DNA from 4 places in the Pseudomonas sp. CF161 genome. Region 4 is predicted to be linked to each of the others. Evidence: predicted binding sites of a transcription regulator. Region 4 holds the regulator's gene; each other region holds the start of a gene.
What was found. The regulator sigma-54, encoded in region 4, starts transcription at its own class of promoters, with help from an activator protein. The targets are predictions, from matches to a motif close to ANTGGCATNNANNTTGCTNT.

Region 1 (3,073 bases), on a different contig from region 4:
CATCGACCGCGTAGTAGCCCTGCACTCCGGCAGGCGTCCTGATAAAGGCCAGGGTCGCCGAGCTTTCCGCCAGGCCGGTGATCAGCGGGTGGGCCAGGGTCTTGCCTTCGTAGAAGGGCGCAGCCTGGGCCTGGCTCAAAACCAGGCAGGCGATCAGGCCGAGCGCGCGTGTCCATTGCATAGCATTCCTTCGTCAATGCGCCGCACCGAGGGTGCGCGAGGCGTGGATTATCCACCGAAGGGGCGAGCGAAGAAACAATCGCGGCCAATGGCCGGGCAATAAAAAAGGCCTCCCGAAGGAGGCCTCTTGTTACTCCGCTTGCGCGGGCGTCACGGGATCAGCAGCTGTAGTACAGCTCGTATTCCAGTGGGTGTACGAAGGTACGAACCTTGATTTCTTCTTCGCTTTTCAGGGCGATGTAAGCGTCGATGAAGTCGTCGCTGAAAACGCCGCCTTTGGTCAGGAACGCACGACCTTTGTCCAGCTCTTCCAGGGCTTCTTTCAGGCTGCCGCACACTTGTGGGATCTCTTTGGCCTCTTCAGGCGGCAGGTCATACAAGTTTTTGTCAGCCGCGTCGCCAGGGTGGATCTTGTTCTGGATGCCGTCCAGGCCAGCCATCAGCAGTGCAGCAAAGCCCAGGTATGGGTTGGCTGCTGGATCCGGGAAGCGGGCTTCGATACGGCGAGCGCGAGGGCTGGACACGTAAGGAATACGGATCGAAGCGGAACGGTTGCGAGCCGAGTAGGCCAGCATTACCGGTGCTTCGAAACCTGGGACCAGACGCTTGTAGGAGTTGGTCGACGGGTTGGTGAAGCCGTTCAGGGCCTTACCGTGCTTGATGATGCCGCCGATGAAGTACAGGGCGGTGTCGGACAGGCCGGCATAACCTTCGCCAGCGAAGGTGTTCTTGCCATCTTTGGCGATGGACAGGTGAACGTGCATACCCGAGCCGTTGTCGCCGTACAGCGGCTTAGGCATGAAGGTAGCGGTACGGCCGTAGGCATCAGCCACGTTGTGTACGCAGTACTTCAGGGTCTGAACTTCGTCAGCCTTGGCGACCAGGGTGTTGAACTTGACGCCGATTTCGTTCTGGCCGGCAGTCGCCACTTCGTGGTGGTGAACTTCGATGACCAGGCCCATTTCTTCCATGGCGTTGCACATTGAGGTACGGATTTCGTGGTCGTGGTCGAACGGAGGAACCGGGAAGTAGCCGCCCTTGATGCCTGGACGGTGGCCACGGTTGCCGCCTTCCACGTCCTGGTCGGACATCCACGAACCTTGTTCGGAGAAGATTTTGAACATGGAACCGGAGATGTCGGACTTGAACTTCACTTCGTCGAAGATGAAGAACTCAGGCTCCGGGCCTACGAATACGGTGTCGCCGATACCGGTCGACTTCAGGTATTCCTCGGCACGCTTGGCGATGGCCCGTGGGTCACGGTCGTAGCCTTGCATGGTCGAAGGCTCGATCACGTCGCAGACCAGGATCAGGGTCGGCTCTTCGGTGAACGGGTCGAGTACGGCGGTGGTGTCGTCCGGCATCAGGATCATGTCGGAGGCTTCGATGCCTTTCCAGCCAGCAATGGAGGAGCCGTCGAACATTTTGCCTTCTTCGAAGAAGGCGTCATCCAGCGCGTCACGGGCCGGCATGGTCACGTGGTGCTGAGTGCCTTTGGTATCAGTGAAGCGCAGATCAATCCACTTGACGTCATGATCTTTGATGAGTTGAACCGACTTCGACATAGTGTCCTCCGGGTGGCTTCGGGCTAAGTAGTGGAGTGCCCTTAGAATGTGGGTGATGCCGGCGCGAATACTCGACCAAGGCAACCTGCCTCACAAGGGAGCAAATTGCATGCCAGTGCCCCGACTTGGGTTTTTTGCCCCAAACTCACGCATATAAAGGTGCAATCCGCCGTTTTCAGGAAAATCGCGCACCGCAATGTGGCGCTGACAAATCGAAATGACCTGTTTTGGTGCATCGAAAACCATCTGTACATAAACTGGTTAAACCTTGAGCAATTTCCGCTATAATCCGCGCCCCCCTTTTTCGGCTGGCCCTGCGCGCGCTGTTTTCATGAAACTAATCGTTAAAGTTTTCCCGGAAATCACCATCAAGAGCCGCCCGGTACGGATGCGTTTCATCCGTCAGTTGGCGAAAAACATCCGTGCCGTGCTCCGCGATCTGGACCCGGCTGTGGTGGTCAATGGTGTCTGGGACAACCTCGAGCTTGAAACCGCGCTCACTGACCCCAAATCCTTGAAGGACATGACCGAGCGCCTGAGTTGCATGCCGGGCATCGCGCATTTTCTGCAGGTCGACGAGTACCCGCTGGGTGACTTCGACGACATCGTCGCCAAGTGCAAGCAGCACTTCGGCGAGGCCCTGGCGGGGAAGATTTTTTCCGTGCGCTGCAAGCGTGCCGGCAAGCATCCATTCACCTCCATGGAGGTCGAAAAATACGTCGGCAGCCAGATGCGTCGTCAGTGCGGCGCCGCCGGAATCTCCTTGAAAGAGCCGGAAATCGAAGTTCGCATCGAAATTCGCGACCAACGGTTGTTTGTGATCCACAACCAGCACAACAGCATCGGCGGCTACCCCCTGGGCGCCCTGGAACAGACCCTGGTCCTGATGTCCGGCGGTTTCGATTCCACGGTGGCGGCGTACCAGATCATGCGTCGCGGGCTGATGAGCCATTTCTGCTTCTTCAACCTGGGCGGGCGTGCCCACGAATTGGGCGTGATGGAAGTCGCGCACTTTATCTGGAAGAAGTACGGCAGCTCCCAGCGGGTGCTGTTCGTCAGCGTGCCGTTCGAGGAAGTGCTGGGAGAAATTCTCGGCAAAGTCGATAACAGTCATATGGGCGTAGTATTGAAGCGTATGATGTTGCGCGCTGCGTCGAGAATCGCCGACCGCCTGGAGATCGATGCCCTGGTCACCGGTGAAGCGATTTCCCAGGTGTCGAGCCAGACGCTGCCGAACCTGTCCGTGATCGACTGCGTGACCGACAAGCTGGTGTTGCGCCCGCTGATCGCCAGCCACAAGCAGGACATCATCGACCTGGCGAATGAAA
Region 2 (3,073 bases), on a different contig from region 4:
TTGTAGATGAACCCCGAATACAACTGCACCAGGCTGGCACCGGCAGCGATTTTTTCAGCCGCGTGCTGGCCTTCGGTAATACCACCCACCGCAATGATCGGCAGGCGCCCGGCCAATTCGGCCGCCAGCACCTTGACCGTGTGCGTGCTCTTGTCGCGCACCGGGGCACCGGACAGGCCGCCCGCCTCTTCACCGTGCTCCAGCCCTTCGACGCCTGCGCGACTCAGGGTGGTGTTGGTGGCAATCACCGCGTCCATGCCGGTTTCGATCAAGGCCTGGGCCACGTCCACGGTTTCTTCATCGGTCATATCTGGAGCGATCTTGATCGCCAATGGCACATGCTTGCCGTGACGCAGCGCCAATTCCTTCTGCCGCTCGCTCAAGGCGCCGAGCAATTGCTTGAGCGACTCGCCGAACTGCAGGCTGCGCAGGCCCGGGGTGTTGGGCGAGCTGACGTTGACCGTGACGTAACTGGCGTGGGCATACACCTTGTCGAGGCAGATCAGGTAGTCATCCACCGCGCGCTCGACCGGGGTGTCGAAGTTCTTGCCGATGTTGATCCCCAATACACCCTGGTATTTGGCTGCGGCCACCCGCGCCAGCAAGTGATCGACGCCCAGGTTGTTGAAGCCCATGCGGTTGATGATCGCTTCAGCTTGCGGCAGGCGGAAGATCCGTGGCTTGGGGTTGCCGGGCTGCGGCCGGGGGGTGATGGTGCCGATCTCGACAAAACCGAACCCCAGTTGGGCAAAACCATCGATGGCCGCGCCGTTCTTGTCCAGACCGGCAGCCAGGCCGACCGGGTTCGGAAAGTCCAGGCCCATGACCCGCACCGGCATCTGCGCCGGCGCCTTGCACAACAGCCCATTGAGGCCCAAACGCCCACCCGCGCCGATCAGGTCCAGGGACAGATCATGGGAGGTTTCCGGGGAGAGTTTGAACAACAGCTGGCGGGCCAGGGTATACATGGGCGGGCTTGACTCGGTGGCGGCGAATAAGGCGGCGATTATAGCCGGGCCCGAGGCCTGCACGCGAGGCGCACAGTGAAATCATCGGTGAATGGCATATGCCTTGCACCAAGGTGTACATCAGTACTTCTGCCAACGGCGGCAGGGGTGCCCTCTATCGATACGGACAAAGGCGTCGTCACCCGTCCCGGCTCTGCCAGGCGCTCGGGTACGGCGCTTTTTCATTGCAAGGTGGTCAGGCTCATGAATGAACTCGCAATCGGCCCGCTGGCCTGGGTCAACGGCAGCGACGCCCCGGAAAAGAGCGCCATTGACCTGGGATTCATGGCACTGACCGACTGCGCCTCGGTGGTGGTGGCTGCAACCCAGGGCTTCGCCCAGCCCTATGGCTTGACCCTGAACCTCAAGCGCCAGGCTTCCTGGGCCAGCCTGCGGGACAAACTGGTCAGCGGCGAACTGGATGCCGCCCACAGCCTGTACGGCCTGATTTATGCCGTGCACCTGGGCATCGGCGGCGTGAATGCCAGCGACATGGCCGTGTTGATGGGGCTGAACCAGAACGGCCAGAGCATCAACCTGTCGCGAGAGCTGCAAGGGCTGCAGGTGACCAGTCCTGAAGCGCTTTACCAGCACGTGCACCAACGTCGTGCAAAGCTGACCTTTGCCCAGACCTTTCCCACCGGCACCCACGCCATGTGGCTGTACTACTGGCTCGCCAGCCAGGGCATCCACCCGTTGCAGGATGTCGACAGCGTGGTGGTACCGCCGCCGCAAATGGTGGCGCACCTGCACGCAGGGCGCATCGACGGCTTTTGCGTCGGCGAGCCCTGGAGCGCCAGCGCGGTGCGCCAGGACCAAGGTTTTACCCTGGCCACCACCCAGGCCATCTGGCCCGACCACCCGGAAAAAGTCCTGGGCTGCACCCGCGCCTTCGTCGAGCAATACCCCAACACCGCCCGGGCACTGGTGATGGCGATCCTCGAAGCCAGCCGCTTTATCGAACAAAGCCGTGAAAACCGTGAAAGTACCGCGCAGTTGCTCAGCGCCAGCGCCTACCTCGACGCCCCGCTCGACTGCATCCAGCCGCGGCTGCTGGGGGACTATGCCGACGGCCTCGGCAACCAGTGGCAAGACCCCCATGCCCTGCGCTTTCACAATGCCGGTGCGGTCAACCTGCCGTACCTGTCCGATGGCATGTGGTTCATGACCCAGTTCCGCCGCTGGGGCCTGCTGCGCGAAGACCCGGACTACCTCGGCGTCGCCCGCCAGGTGCAGCAGCTTGGGTTGTACCGCGAGGCGGCCACGGCGGTGGGCGTGGCGTCCTGGGGCCAGGACATGCGCAGCAGCCAACTGATCGACGGCAAAATCTGGGACGGCACGGACCCGGGCGGCTATGCACGCAGCTTCAAATTGCACGCCATGAGCGACAGCTCACCCCTTCTTGCCAGCCGCTGACAGGAGCCTTGGAGCATGTTGCGAATCCTGTTGATCAACGACACCGCCAAAAAAGTCGGCCGGCTCAAGGCGGCACTGATCGAAGCCGGCTTCGAAGTGATCGACGAATCCGGCTTGACCATCGACCTGCCGGCCAGGGTCGAAACGGTGCGTCCGGACGTGATCCTGATCGATACCGAGTCACCCAGCCGCGATGTACTGGAACAAGTGGTACTGGTCAGCCGCGATCAGCCGCGGCCGATCGTGATGTTCACCGACGAGCACGACCCGGGGGTGATGCGCCAGGCGATCAAGTCCGGTGTCAGCGCCTACATAGTCGAGGGCATCCAGACCCAACGCCTGCAACCGATCCTCGATGTGGCCATGGCGCGCTTTGAAAGCGACCAGGCGCTGCGTGCCCAGCTGCATGCGCGGGACCAGCAGTTGGCCGAGCGCAAGCGCATCGAATTAGCCAAGGGCTTGCTGATGAAAATGAAGCACTGCCAGGAGGAAGAGGCCTACACCCTGATGCGCCGCCAAGCCATGAGCCGTCAGCAGAAACTGATCCAGGTCGCCGAGCAGATTATCGCCATGAGCGAACTGCTCGGCTGAGCCCCGCCCCACGCCTCAGCCGGGTTGGCTCAGCTCTTGCTATGGAAACTCCACAGGTA
Region 3 (3,073 bases), on a different contig from region 4:
TCAGGAAGCCCAGGTCCTGGGACAGCTTCTTGCGCACGCCCTTGATCCGCGCCAGCAACTGCCCACCCTGATTGCGATCCACCAGGGGGATCAGGCGGTAACCGACTTCCAGGCCGATCATGTCGATCGGCGTCACGTCATCCCAGCCAAGCTCTTTGGTTTCCATGGCCCGGGCCGGCGACGGCAGCAGTTCCTGCTGGCGTTTGACCTCTTGCAATGCCTGAACCTTGACCACGTTGTGCTTGCGCCACAGCAGGTAGGCGGCGCCACCGGCCACCGCCGCCATGGTCAGGAATGAAAAGTGCGGCATGCCGGGCACCAGGCCCATCACCGCCATCAGGCCGGCAGCGACTGCCAGGGCCTTGGGCGAGGTGAACATCTGGCGGGTGATCTGCTTGCCCATGTCTTCGGAGCCCGAAGCACGGGTCACCATGATCGCCGCCGCAGTCGACAGCAGCAGTGATGGCAATTGCGCCACCAAACCGTCACCAATGGTCAGCAAGGCGTAGACCCGGCCGGCGTCACCGAAGCTCATGCCGTGCTGGAAGATACCGACCGCCATGCCGCCGATCAGGTTGATAAACAGAATCAGCAGGCCGGCAATGGCGTCGCCACGCACGAATTTGCTGGCACCGTCCATCGAACCGTAGAACTCGGCCTCTTGCGCCACTTCCTGGCGGCGCAATTTGGCCTGGGGCTGGTCGATCAGGCCGGCGTTGAGGTCGGCGTCGATCGCCATCTGCTTGCCAGGCATCGCATCGAGGGTGAAACGTGCGCTCACCTCGGAAATCCGCCCGGCGCCCTTGGTCACCACGACGAAGTTGATGATCATCAGGATCGCGAACACCACGATACCGACCACGTAGTTACCGCCGATCACCACCTCACCGAAGGCCTGGATCACCTTGCCGGCCGCGGCATGACCGTCCTGGCCGTGGAGCATCACCACCCGGGTCGACGCTACGTTGAGCGCCAGGCGCAGCAGCGTGGCCACCAGCAGGATGGTCGGGAACACGGCGAAGTCCAGCGGACGCAGGGCGTACACGCAGACCAGCAGGACCACAATCGACAGCGCGATGTTGAAGGTGAAGAACACGTCCAGCAGAAACGGCGGGACGGGCAACATCATCATCGCCAGCATGACCAACAGCAACACCGGCACACCCAGATTGCCTCGTCCGAGGTCAGTCAGGTTGCTGCGAGCGCTGTTGAATAACTGAGTACGATCCACCGGTTTTCCCCGTTCCTTAAGCAAACTTTTGACGCCTGGAAGCGCCGCAGGACGGGTATTGCAAGAAGCCTTCCAACTTTTGCCCATGCGACAAAAGGCCCGCTAAGTCGCGGGCCACAGGGCTGAGGAAGGGCGCCGGGAACGGCGAATAGGCAGATACAGGCCATAGGCCATTTGGCGGACCGCGCTACCAATCACCTCGGGCGTCAGGAGTCGCGCCGCAAATCCGGCGGAATCGGCAGGTCCGTGAGCGGATCCGGGCGCTTGCCCTTGCCCGCACGGTGCTGGCGGATCTGGTAGACGTACGCCAGCACCTGGGCCACCGCCAGGTACAGGCCGGCCGGGATCTCTTCCTCAAGTTCGGTGGAGTAGAAAATCGAGCGCGCCAGGGCCGGCGACTCCAACAGCAGCACCTCATTGGCCACTGCGATTTCGCGGATCTTCAGCGCCAGGAAATCACTGCCCTTGGCCAGCAGCACCGGCGCCCCGCCCTTCTCGGCGTCGTACTTGAGCGCCACGGCGTAGTGAGTCGGGTTGGTAATGACCACATCGGCGTCGGGAATCGCCGCCATCATCCGCCGCTGGGACATCTCGCGCTGCAACTGGCGAATGCGTTGCTTGACCTCCGGCCGCCCCTCGTTGTCCTTGTGTTCGTCGCGCACTTCCTGCTTGGTCATCAGCAGTTTCTTGTGGCTCTGGTAGAGCTGCACCGGCACATCGACCGCGGCAATCAAGATCAGCCCGCAGGCCATCCACAAGGCGCTCCAGCCCACCAGTTGCAGGCTGTGGACCAGCGCCCGCTCCAGAGGCTCGTGAGCAATTTGCAGCAGATCGTCGATGTCCGCCAAGAGCACCGACAACGCCACGAACAGCACCAGCAGAAACTTGGCCAAGGCCTTGAGCAGCTCGATCAGCGCCGTCGAGGAGAACATCCGCTTCAGGCCACTGGCAGGATTCATGCGGCTGAACTTCGGCGCCAGGCTCTTGCCAGCAAACAACCAGCCGCCGAGGGAAATCGGGCCGATCACCGCCGCCAGAACCAAGGTCAGGAGCACCGGCTGCACCGCCAGAATCGCGATCTTGCCCGAATGCAGCAGGTAACGAGCCATGGCTCCGGTGTCGAGCACCACTTCGCGCGGCAGGGAAAAGTTCAGGCGCATGATTTCTTGCAGATCCAACGCCAGGCCGCCGCCGTAGACCAGCAGAGCACCGGTTCCCGCGAGCATGATCGCAAGGGTGTTGAGCTCCTTGGAACGGGCAATCTCGCCCTTCTCACGCGAGTCCTTCTTGCGCTTGTCCGTGGGGTCTTCTGTCTTGTCCTGACCGCTCTCGCTCTCTGCCATGGCTAACGCGCCTGAGCCAAACTGCGCAACAGCTGCAAGGCTTCAACGGCCAGCGGCTGGTACTGATTGAGGATATCGCCGAGGGTGACCCAGAAAATCACCAAGCCCAGCACCAGGGTCAAGGGAAAGCCGATAGAGAAGATGTTCAGTTGCGGCGCGGCGCGGGTCATGATGCCAAAGGCGATGTTCACCACCAGTAGTGCGGTGATCGCCGGCAACACCAGCAACATCGCCGCCCCCAGCACCCAGCCGAGCTTGCCCGCCAGCTCCCAGAAATGATTGACCAGCATGCCGCTGCCCACCGGCAAGGTGGTGAAGCTTTCGGTCAGCACCTCGAACACCACCAGATGGCCGTTCATGCCCAGGAACAGCAAGGTCACGAGCATGGTCAGGAACTGCCCGATCACCGCCGCCGAGACGCCGTTGGTAGGGTCGACCATCGAGGCGAAGCCCATGCCCATCTGAATCGAAATGATCTGCCCGGCCACCACAAAGGCCT
Region 4 (3,073 bases):
CCGGCACTTCGCGGCTGATCAGGTTGGCAATTTGTTCGAGAGCGCGTTTTTTACTGCCGCCCGGCACGTTCACGAGGGAACGGCCGGGGGTCAGGATACTTTCAAGTCGGATCATGGGAGGGGAGTGTTAGCGACCCGTGCCTTGGAGAAGGTGGAGTTGCTTTTCCTTATGCTTTTTCAGTTGGCGGTCCAGCTTATCCGTGAGCAGGTCGATCGCGGCATACATATCGTCATGTTCTGCATTGGCGACAACCTCCCCACCGTGGATGTGCAGGGTGGCTTCGATTTTCTGCTTCAGTTTCTCGACAGCCATCGTTACCTGCACATTGGTAATCTTGTCAAAGTGCCGCTCCAGTCGGTCGAGTTTTTCGCCGATGTAAGCGCGCAGGGGCTCGGTCACTTCCAGTTGGTGTCCACTGATGTTGACTTGCATACAGCTTCTCCTTCGTTGCCAGTGCATAAAGCGGCAGGCTGGGTTGCCTGCCACTGGAACGCTGTGGCGAGCCCGGCGGTTACATCAACCGCTTCCGTTCGCTGGAAGGCGCGATCCCGAGGGATTCGCGGTACTTGGCGACGGTACGACGGGCTACCTGAATGCCTTGTGCCTCCAGTAAACCAGCGATCTTGCTGTCACTCAACGGCTTTTTCTGATTTTCCGCGGCCACCAGTTTTTTGATGATCGCGCGAATCGCCGTGGACGAGCATTCACCGCCTTCGGAGGTACTTACGTGGCTGGAGAAAAAGTATTTCAGTTCATAAATACCCCGTGGGGTATGCATGAATTTTTGCGTGGTCACCCGGGAAATCGTCGATTCGTGCATGCCCACCGCTTCGGCGATGTCGTGCAGGACCAACGGCTTCATCGCTTCGTCGCCGTACTCGAGGAAGCCGCGCTGATGCTCGACGATCTGGGTCGCGACTTTCATCAGGGTTTCGTTGCGGCTTTGCAGGCTCTTGATGAACCAGCGGGCCTCTTGCAGCTGATTGCGCATGAAGGTGTTGTCGGCGCTGCTGTCGGCACGGCGCACGAAGCCTGCGTACTGCGGGTTGACCCGCAGGCGCGGCACCGATTCCTGATTCAGCTCGACCAGCCAGCGCTCGTTGTCCTTGCGCACGATCACGTCAGGGACCACGTACTCGGCCTCGGCAGACTCGATCTGCGAGCCGGGGCGCGGGTTCAGGCTCTGTACCAGTTCGATGACCTGGCGCAGCTCGTCTTCCTTGAGCTTCATGCGGCGCATCAGCTGGCTGTAGTCGCGGCTGCCCAGCAGGTCGATGTAGTCGCTGACCAGGCGCTGCGCCTCGCTCAGCCAAGGGGTCTTGGCTGGCAGCTGGCGCAGTTGCAGCAACAGGCACTCACCCAGGGTGCGTGCACCGATGCCGGCCGGCTCGAATTGCTGGATGCGGTGCAGGACGGCTTCGATCTCGTCCAGTTCGATGTCCAGCTCCGGATCGAAGGCTTCGAGGATTTCCTCGAGGGTTTCGTCCAGGTAGCCCTGATTGTTGATGCAGTCGATCAGGGTCACGGCAATCAGGCGGTCGGTGTCGGACATCGGCGCCAGGTTCAGTTGCCACAGCAGGTGGCTCTGCAGGCTTTCGCCGGCGGAGGTGCGGGTGGTGAAGTCCCACTCGTCGTCATCGTTGCTGGGCAGGCTGCTGGCGCTGGTCTGGTAGACGTCTTCCCAGGCGGTATCCACCGGCAATTCGTTGGGAATGCGCTCGTTCCATTCGCCGTCCTCGAGGTTGTCCACCGTGGGGGCGGTTTCCTGGTAGGAGGGTTCCTGGATGTCGGTGTTGGGTTTTTGCTCGGCGTTGTCGGCCAGAGGGTCGGTGTTGTCGAAGTCGTCGCCTTCTTCCTGGCGTTCGAGCATCGGATTGGACTCCAAGGCCTCCTGGATTTCCTGTTGCAGGTCCAGGGTCGACAATTGGAGCAGGCGGATGGCCTGTTGCAGCTGCGGTGTCATCGTCAGCTGCTGGCCCATTCTCAGGACTAGCGATGGTTTCATGGCAGGGGCTTAACACCTTATTCGCCGGCGCACATGCGCCATCCACTACAGGGCGCGTGAGCGCCAAACATAAGCAAATTATATGCCTGAAACTGAAGTGTTTGCCTAGAGCGCGGTAACAATAAAATTTGTAGGGATTTATTGAAGGTGGCGCTCTGGCGACTAGCCAAACACCTCAGTGCTTACAGGCGGAACTCATGGCCCAGATACACTTCCTTGACCAATTCGTTGGCCAGGATGGTTTCGGGCGTGCCCTCGGCGATCAGTTGACCGTCGTTGACGATGTAGGCTGTTTCGCAGATATCGAGGGTTTCCCGGACATTGTGGTCGGTGATCAGTACACCAATGCCCTTGGCCTTGAGGTGATGAATGATCTGCTTGATGTCGCCGACCGAGATCGGGTCCACGCCGGCGAAAGGTTCGTCGAGCAGGATGAATTTCGGCGATGTGGCCAGGGCGCGGGCGATTTCCACTCGGCGGCGTTCACCACCGGACAGGCTCATGCCGAGGTTGTCGCGAATGTGGTGGATGTGGAATTCCTGGAGCAGGCTTTCCAGTTCCTTGCGGCGACCGGCCTTGTCGAGCTCCTTGCGGGTCTCGAGGATGGCCATGATGTTGTCAGCGACCGACAGCTTGCGAAAGATCGACGCTTCCTGGGGCAGGTAGCCGATGCCGGCACGGGCGCGGCCGTGCATGGGCTGGTGGCTGACGTCGAGGTCGTCGATCAGCACGCGCCCCTGATCGGCCTGGACCAGGCCGACGATCATGTAGAAGCAGGTGGTCTTGCCGGCGCCGTTGGGGCCGAGCAGGCCGACGATCTGACCGCTGTCGATGGACAGACTGACGTCACGCACGACCTGACGGCTCTTGTAGCTCTTGGCCAGATGCTGAGCTTTCAGAGTTGCCATTACTGGGCCTTTTGCTCGTCAGTTTTCTTTTTCGGCTGGATGACCATGTCGATCCGCGGACGTGGCGCGGTGACCGAGCTGCCATTGGCGCGACCGGCGTTGGCGACCTGCTTGACGGTGTCGTAGACGATTTTCTCGCCTTCGGTGGTGTTGCCGTCG

Region 1: glnA (glutamate--ammonia ligase) is a predicted target of sigma-54. The motif match lies at 1,843-1,862, and genes of this name have one in related genera.
Region 2: CF161_RS29845 (CmpA/NrtA family ABC transporter substrate-binding protein) is a predicted target of sigma-54. The motif match lies at 1,059-1,078, and genes of this name have one in related genera.
Region 3: flhA (flagellar biosynthesis protein FlhA) is a predicted target of sigma-54. The motif match lies at 1,380-1,399, and genes of this name have one in related genera.

Annotation. Positions count from the first base shown of each region.
Region 1 covers NZ_ATLP01000111.1:150,893-153,965, reverse strand. Annotated here, with positions in the region: gene CF161_RS25550 (hypothetical protein) at 1-181, opposite strand, end outside; gene glnA (glutamate--ammonia ligase) at 339-1,745, opposite strand; gene thiI (tRNA uracil 4-sulfurtransferase ThiI) at 2,077-3,073, shown strand, end outside.
Region 2 covers NZ_ATLP01000125.1:142,739-145,811, reverse strand. Annotated here, with positions in the region: gene CF161_RS29850 (quinone-dependent dihydroorotate dehydrogenase) at 1-968, opposite strand, end outside; gene CF161_RS29845 (CmpA/NrtA family ABC transporter substrate-binding protein) at 1,212-2,423, shown strand; gene CF161_RS29840 (ANTAR domain-containing response regulator) at 2,439-3,014, shown strand.
Region 3 covers NZ_ATLP01000107.1:98,134-101,206, forward strand. Annotated here, with positions in the region: gene flhA (flagellar biosynthesis protein FlhA) at 1-1,231, opposite strand, end outside; gene flhB (flagellar biosynthesis protein FlhB) at 1,438-2,574, opposite strand; gene fliR (flagellar biosynthetic protein FliR) at 2,577-3,073, opposite strand, start outside.
Region 4 covers NZ_ATLP01000074.1:76,995-80,067, forward strand. Annotated here, with positions in the region: gene ptsN (PTS IIA-like nitrogen regulatory protein PtsN) at 1-115, opposite strand, end outside; gene hpf (ribosome hibernation-promoting factor, HPF/YfiA family) at 128-433, opposite strand; gene CF161_RS13490 (RNA polymerase factor sigma-54) at 513-2,006, opposite strand; gene lptB (LPS export ABC transporter ATP-binding protein) at 2,189-2,914, opposite strand; gene lptA (lipopolysaccharide transport periplasmic protein LptA) at 2,914-3,073, opposite strand, start outside.